One region of the Kitasatospora sp. NPDC059408 genome, then DNA from elsewhere that is predicted to be linked to it. Evidence: riboswitches for the same ligand, from Rfam matches in the RefSeq annotation. Region 1 holds a riboswitch; the other holds the start of a gene.
The links. A riboswitch is a leader RNA that binds a small molecule or an ion and turns the genes downstream of it on or off. The one in region 1 is predicted to bind glycine.
Positions count from the first base shown of each region.

Region 2: linked by a shared signal. The riboswitch ahead of gcvP (aminomethyl-transferring glycine dehydrogenase) and the one ahead of gcvT (glycine cleavage system aminomethyltransferase GcvT) in region 1 are both predicted to bind glycine.

Region 1 is NZ_JBHYWI010000061.1:28,928-32,321, forward strand. It holds gene glyA (serine hydroxymethyltransferase) at 1-194, opposite strand, end outside; gene gcvH (glycine cleavage system protein GcvH) at 331-705, opposite strand; gene gcvT (glycine cleavage system aminomethyltransferase GcvT) at 805-1,926, opposite strand; glycine riboswitch at 2,158-2,263, opposite strand; gene ACFXDE_RS31665 (enhanced serine sensitivity protein SseB C-terminal domain-containing protein) at 2,472-3,266, shown strand; gene ACFXDE_RS31670 (enhanced serine sensitivity protein SseB C-terminal domain-containing protein) at 3,383-3,394, shown strand, end outside.
Region 2 is NZ_JBHYWI010000123.1:4,708-8,101, reverse strand. It holds gene gcvP (aminomethyl-transferring glycine dehydrogenase) at 1-2,061, opposite strand, end outside; glycine riboswitch at 2,302-2,405, opposite strand; partial or broken gene ACFXDE_RS41110 (PRC-barrel domain-containing protein) at 2,630-3,010, shown strand; gene ACFXDE_RS41105 (YsnF/AvaK domain-containing protein) at 3,038-3,394, shown strand, end outside.

The DNA of each region.
Region 1 (3,394 bases):
TAGTAGCGGCGGCCGGGGTAGCCCTCGGCGTACTTGTTGGTGAGCACCGAGCCCTGGGCCTCCATGACCGCCACCGGGGCGAAGTTCTCGGAGGCGATCATTTCCAGGGTGGTCTGCTGGCGGTGCAGCTCGGCGTCGACCGCGGCGGCGATCTCCGGGTCGAGCGAGTGCAGGGATTCGTTGAGAACCGTCATGGTGTGGTCTTCCCGGGGCGAAGGAGGAATCGGGACCGCCGCGCGAAGTGCGCCCTCGGAAGGGCGGCGGCGGGTGACGGGTGGGCGGTGAGGGGGGCGGGCCGCCGCGCTGCGGCCCGCCGCGCCAAGGGCCTGGTCAGCCGCCGATGAAGGCGGTGTACTCGTCGGCGCTGAGCAGCTCGTCGGTGGACTCCACCTTGACCTTGAACAGCCAGCCGCCCTCGAACGGGGCGCTGTTGACCAGGGCGTTGTCGTCCAGGACGTCCTGGTTGACCTCGACGACCTCGCCGGTCACCGGGGAGTACAGGTCGCTGACCGACTTGGTGGACTCCAGCTCGCCGCAGGTCTCGCCGGCGGTCACCTCGTCGCCGACCTCGGGCAGCTGCACGTAGACGATGTCACCGAGCGCGTCCGCGGCGTGCTTGGTGATGCCGACCGTCGAGACACCGTCCTCGGCGGCCGTCAGCCACTCGTGCTCCTTGGTGTACTGCAGGTGCTGGGGGTTGCTCATGGCGTCATTCTCCAGGATGGGAAGCGGGTACGACGAAGCGGGCCGCCGCGCGGACGGCTTCGTCGCGGATCAGTGGTGACCGAGGGCCCGGGAAGATCCTCAGCGGGCGCGCTTGTAGAACGGCAGGGCGACGACCTCGACCGGCTCGTGCTTGCCGCGCACGTCCACCGCGACGGCGGTGCCGGGGGCGGCGTGGGCCGCGTCCACGTAGGCGATCGCGATCGGCTTGCCCAGCGTCGGGGACGGCGCGCCCGAGGTGATCCGGCCGATCGGGGCGCCGTCGGCGGAGACCACCGTGTACTCGGCGCGCGGCACGCGCTTGCCCTCGGAGACCAGGCCCACCAGGACGCGCGGCGGGGTCGACTCCGCCTCGGCGGCGGCCTTCTCCAGGGCCTTGCGGCCGACGAAGGCGCCGTCGTTGGTGGTCTTGTCGAAGCGGACGACCCGGCCGAGGCCGGCGTCGAACGGGGTCAGGTCGGTGGAGAGCTCGTGCCCGTACAGCGGCATGCCCGCCTCCAGGCGCAGGGTGTCGCGGCAGGACAGGCCGCACGGCACCAGGCCGTGGCCCTCGCCGGCGGCGGTCAGCGCCTGCCAGACCGGCTCGGCGTCGGCCGGGGCGCAGAAGATCTCGAAGCCGTCCTCGCCGGTGTAGCCGGTGCGGGCGAGCAGCACGTCCCGGTCGGCCACCCGGGCCGGGAGGATCGCGTAGTACTTCAGGCCGGGCAGGTCGGCCTCGGTGGTCTTCGCGAGGATCGCGGTGGACTCCGGGCCCTGGACGGCGATCAGCGCGTAGGTGTCGCGGTCGTCGGTGACGACGGCGTCGAAGCCCTTGGCGCGGGCGATCAGCTCGTCCAGCACCAGCTGGGCGTTGGAGGCGTTGGCGACGACGAGGAAGGAGTCCTCGCGCAGGCGGTAGACGATCAGGTCGTCCAGGATGCCGCCGTCCTCGGCGCAGATCATGGTGTAGCGGGCGCGCAGGACGCCGAGGGCGGAGACGAAGCCGACCAGCGCGTGGTCCAGCATCTCGCCGGCCTGCGGGCCGGTCACGGTGATCTCGCCCATGTGGGACAGGTCGAACAGACCGGCCTTGGTGCGGACGGCGAGGTGCTCCTCGCGCTCGCTGCCGTAACGCAGCGGCATGTCCCAGCCGGCGAAGTCGGTCATGGTCGCGCCGAGGGCGCGGTGCAGCGCGTCGAGCGCGGTGAGGCGGAGGGACGACATGGCCTGGGAACTCCTCGGTCTGGGCACTCAGGGGTGCACGCGCCGGACCGGACCCGCTCGGGGACCGACTCCTGCGCGCGGGCATGCGGCGGCGTGGGTCTCCCCATCTGTCGTCGAACCTGAGAGCTTCACCGCGCAGCGGCCCGTCGCTGTTTCCAGCTTTCCGGACAGGATGGCGGCTTGCACCGTGGGTGGGCGCACGACAGGCCGTGCGCCGCTTTCCAGATGTGCCTAACCCGTGCGGTAGGGGGGCCTGAGAGATTCCGGGGAGGACTTGCTCCTTCGGCGCCGGCCGTGCCACCAGACGGGGCACTCCGGACTCTCCCGCGCGGGTTCGAGCGGCCGGTATGGAGTTAGTGGGGCCGACTGCGCACGACGCCGTCGGACGCGCACATCATGGCACGTCCGCGGCACCGATGGGAGGGGGGACCCGGTCACACACCACAGGGGACCCGGCCACACGCCACACAAGGGAACACGCACCCTAGACTGCTGCGCGTCGGCAGCAGTGGGCGGCCGACCGGCAGAGGGCGGTACAGGGGCGCATGGGGTACCCGGTGGAGCAGCAGCAGGGGTGGGGCGGCCCGGACACGCCGCCGCCGGGCGGGGCCTGGCCGGCCAACGAGCTGGAGCAGGTGCTCACCGCCGCGCTGGGCGATCCGGGCGCGACGCCGCGGGTGGTCGAGGTGCTGGCCCGCAGCCAGGTGTGGATCCCGCTGCCCGCCGGCGGCGACCCGCAGGGGCAGTCGCTGGACCTGCCGACGATCGAGCTGGGCGGCGAGCCGTACGTCCCGGTCTTCTCCTCGCAGGAGGTGTTCCTCCAGCAGGCGCCGGGGATGGCGTTCGCGGTCGCCCCGGCCTGGGAGTTCGCCCGCGGGCTGCCGCTGGGCGTCGGGATCGCCGTCAACCCCGAGGCCGCGGTGGGCATCCCGGTGCCGCCGCAGGGCGTCGCCGAGCTGCGCCGCGGTCCGCGCGAGGACCGCTGGGAGGACCCCTCGGCGCCGACCGGTGGCCGGGTCGCGCTGCGCGAGCCCGTGCCGGGGGAGGATCCGGAGCACTTCCTGGCCGTCTGTCGGGCCGAACTCGCCGCCCTGCCGGGAGTGTTGACCGCGCGCCGCGCGCTCGCGAGCATCGAGGGCGAGCCGACCGTGATGTTCATCGGCGTGCAGCTGGACCCGGCCGCCCCGGCCGACCCGGCGGCGGTGAACGAGGCGCTCGGCCGCGCGCTGGGAACCGCGCCGCTGCCCGGCGGCGTCCACCTCGTGCTGCTCGACCTCGCCGACGATCCGGTGGTCGAGTGGCTGCTCACCCGGGTGCTGCCGTTCTACGCGCGGGTGTGACGGGGTTCGTTCGTAGGCACGTCGCCGTGGCGTCGGCCGGTGCCGCGCCATAGGGTGCGTGCAGACGGCCGACGGGCCGGCGGCAGGTGAGGAAAGAGGCGCGGCGAGGTGGGCGCATGAGTGCGGGA
Region 2 (3,394 bases), on a different contig from region 1:
GTCCACGTACACCTGGCCGCCGGCCTCGTGCACCAGGGCGCAGATCTGGGTGATCTCGGTCTCATAGACGCCGTGGGTGGACGGGTAGGTGACCATCAGCACCGACAGGCTGTCGCGGTGCTTCTCGATCTTGGCCTTCAGGTCCTCGACGTCCACGTCGCCGTCGACGAGGGTCTTCACCACGACGACCCGCATGCCGGCCATCACGGCGGAGGCCGCGTTGGTGCCGTGCGCGGAGGACGGGATCAGGCAGACGTCGCGCTGGGTGTCGCCGTTGGCGTGGTGGTAGGCGCGGACGGCCAGCAGGCCGGCCAGCTCGCCCTGCGAACCGGCGTTCGGCTGGATCGAGACGGCGTCGTAGCCGGTGACCTCGACCAGCTGCTGCTCCAGCTGGCGGATCAGGGTCAGGAAGCCCTGGGCCTGGTCGATCGGCGCGAACGGGTGCAGCTGGCCGAACTCCGGCCAGGTCACCGGCTCCATCTCGGTGGTCGCGTTGAGCTTCATGGTGCAGGAGCCCAGCGGGATCATGCCGCGGTCCAGCGCGTAGTCCCGGTCCGACAGGCGGCGCAGGTAGCGCAGCATGGCGGTCTCCGAGCGGTGGCTGTGGAAGACCGGGTGGGTGAGGTACTCGTCCTCGCGCAGCAGCGCGGCGGGCAGCGCCTCGGCGGTCTCGGCGGCCTCGACGGCGGGCACGCCGAACGCGGCCCAGACGCCGGCCAGGTGCTCACGGGTGGTGGTCTCGTCGGTGGAGACCGAGATCCGGTCCTCGCCGTCCTGGTACACGTTGATGCCGTTGGCACGGGCGGCGGCGGCGATCTCGGCGGCGCGGCCCGGGACGACGGCGGTGACGGTGTCGAAGAACTCGCCGTGCAGGAGCTCGACGCCGCCGGCCCGCAGGCCCTCGGCGAGGGCGGCGGCGTAACGGTGGGTGCGGCGGGCGATGTCGGCCAGGCCGTCCGGGCCGTGGTAGACGGCGTACATCGAGGCCATGACGGCGAGCAGCACCTGGGCGGTGCAGATGTTGCTGGTGGCCTTCTCGCGGCGGATGTGCTGCTCGCGGGTCTGCAGCGCCAGGCGGTAGGCGCGGTTGCCGTCCGAGTCGACGGAGACGCCGACCAGGCGGCCGGGCAGCGAGCGGGCGTACTCGGCGCGCACCGACAGGTAGCCGGCGTGCGGGCCGCCGAAGCCCATCGGCACGCCGAAGCGCTGCGAGGTGCCGCAGGCGATGTCGGCGCCGAGCGCGCCGGGCGACTTGAGCAGGGTCAGCGCCAGCAGGTCGGCGGCGACCGCGACGATCGCGCCGAGGCCGTGGGCCTGCTCGATGACGGGGGCGAGGTCGCGCACGACACCGGTGGCACCCGGGTACTGGAGCAGCACGCCGAAGACGCCGCGCTCGGCGATCTCGGCCGGGATGCCCTCGGAGAGGTCCGCCACGACGACCTCGACACCGGTCGGCACGGCACGGGTGTTGATCACCGCGACGGTCTGCGGCAGGGTCTCGGCGTCGACGAGGAACACGCCGCCCTTGACCTTGGTGACGCGGCGGGCCAGCGCCATCGCCTCGGCGGCGGCGGTGGACTCGTCGAGCAGCGAGGAGCCCGAGGTGGGCAGGCCGGTCAGGTCGGAGACCAGGGTCTGGAAATTGAGCAGCGCCTCCAGGCGGCCCTGGGAGATCTCCGGCTGGTACGGGGTGTACGCGGTGTACCAGGCCGGGTTCTCCAGGACGTTGCGCAGGATCACCGGCGGGGTGAAGGTGCCGTAGTAGCCCAGGCCGATCATCGGCTGGAGCACCTGGTTGCGGCCGGCCAGTTCGCGCAGCTCCGCGAGGACCTGGGCCTCGCTGCGGCCGGCGGGCAGGTCCAGACCCGTGATGGAACGGATCGCCTCGGGCACGGCGGTGGCGGCGAGCTCGTCCAGCGAGCCGTAGCCGACCTGCGCCAGCATCTTCTCCTGCGCGGCGGCGTCGGGGCCGATGTGGCGGTTCTCGAAGGGGCTGGCCTGCTCGAGCTCGGTGAGGGTGACGGCGCCGCTCGGGCGTCCCGCGTTCGACTGGGCGTTCATGGTGGTCGAGGCCTCCTGGTCACGGACCGGCGGGGGTACGCACGCCGGTCGGCCTGCACCGCTGCGGACAGCGGGTGGGCCTGGTGGCGGGCGGACCCGACAGGCCTCCCCCTCTGTCATCGGGACCTGAGAGCTTCGCCCGCGCGGCGCGCCGTGGGCGCTCCGCCGGCTTGCACCGTCGGTGAGGGTGGTGGCCGTCGGCTCCCTCGCCGGCGGTCCTGCCCTGCTTTCCAGAGTGACCTATCCCACACGGTACGGATGCCTGAGAGATTCCGGGGAGGAGTTGCTCCTTCGGCGCCCCGACCAGTGGCTTTCGCCTTCGGGGACTCTCCCGAGCGGGCTCGGCGGTCGCGGCCCAGGGTACCAGCGGGAGCCCGTTCGATCACGGGTGTGTCCGGTCACCCGGGGTCTACGCGCGTCCCCCGAACGGCCCACCCCGCAGCCCGTCCGGACGCACCCCGCTCGCGGCCGTCCGGTTGATGGCTTTTGGTGTGAAGTGGCGGACGGCACGGCTGCTCCGGCCGCCGTCCTGCGGGAGTTCCGCAGGCGCAGCGCACTGGAGGAAAGAGTGCAAACCGATATCGACCCCCGCGACCTCATCGGCCACAAGGCGGTCGACCGCAACGGAGACAAGATCGGCACGGTCGACGAGGTGTACCTGGACGACGCCACCGGCCAGCCCGAGTGGGCCGCCGTCCGCACCGGCATCTTCGGCCGGGACGCCTTCGTCCCGCTCACCACGAGCGAGTTCTCCGGCGACGAGCTCCGCGTGCCGTACGACAAGTCGCTGGTCAAGGACTCGCCGGACTTCGGCGTCGGCCAGCACCTGTCGCCGGCCCAGGAGCTCCAGCTCTACCGCTACTACGGCCTCGACACCCCGGTGAACGGCCGGCCGGTGAACGGCGACGCCGGACCGCCGCAGCCCGACCTCGACTTCGGCACCACCGCGGCCGCCGCCACGACGACCGTCGCCCCCATGACCACGACCACCCTCACCACCGCTCCCACCACGACCGCCACGGAGGCCCACGTGCGGACCCTCAGCACCCCCGCGCCGACAGCCGCCCCGATGGCGGCCGCGACCACGACCGCCCAACCCCCCGTCGCCCAGCCCGCCGTCCAGCCCAAGCCCCAGAACGCCCCGGCGACCGAGGCCCCGTCCGCCCCCAGCGGCCCGGTCGAGATCACCTGCCGCGAGGAGCGGCTGGACATCACCACCGAGTGGCACGTGCTGGGCACGGCGAAGCTGCGCAAGTACGTGACGAGCGAGCAGGTCGAGCGCCGGGTCCCGGTGGTCCGCGAACGCGTCCGGGTGGAGCGGATGCCGGTGGGC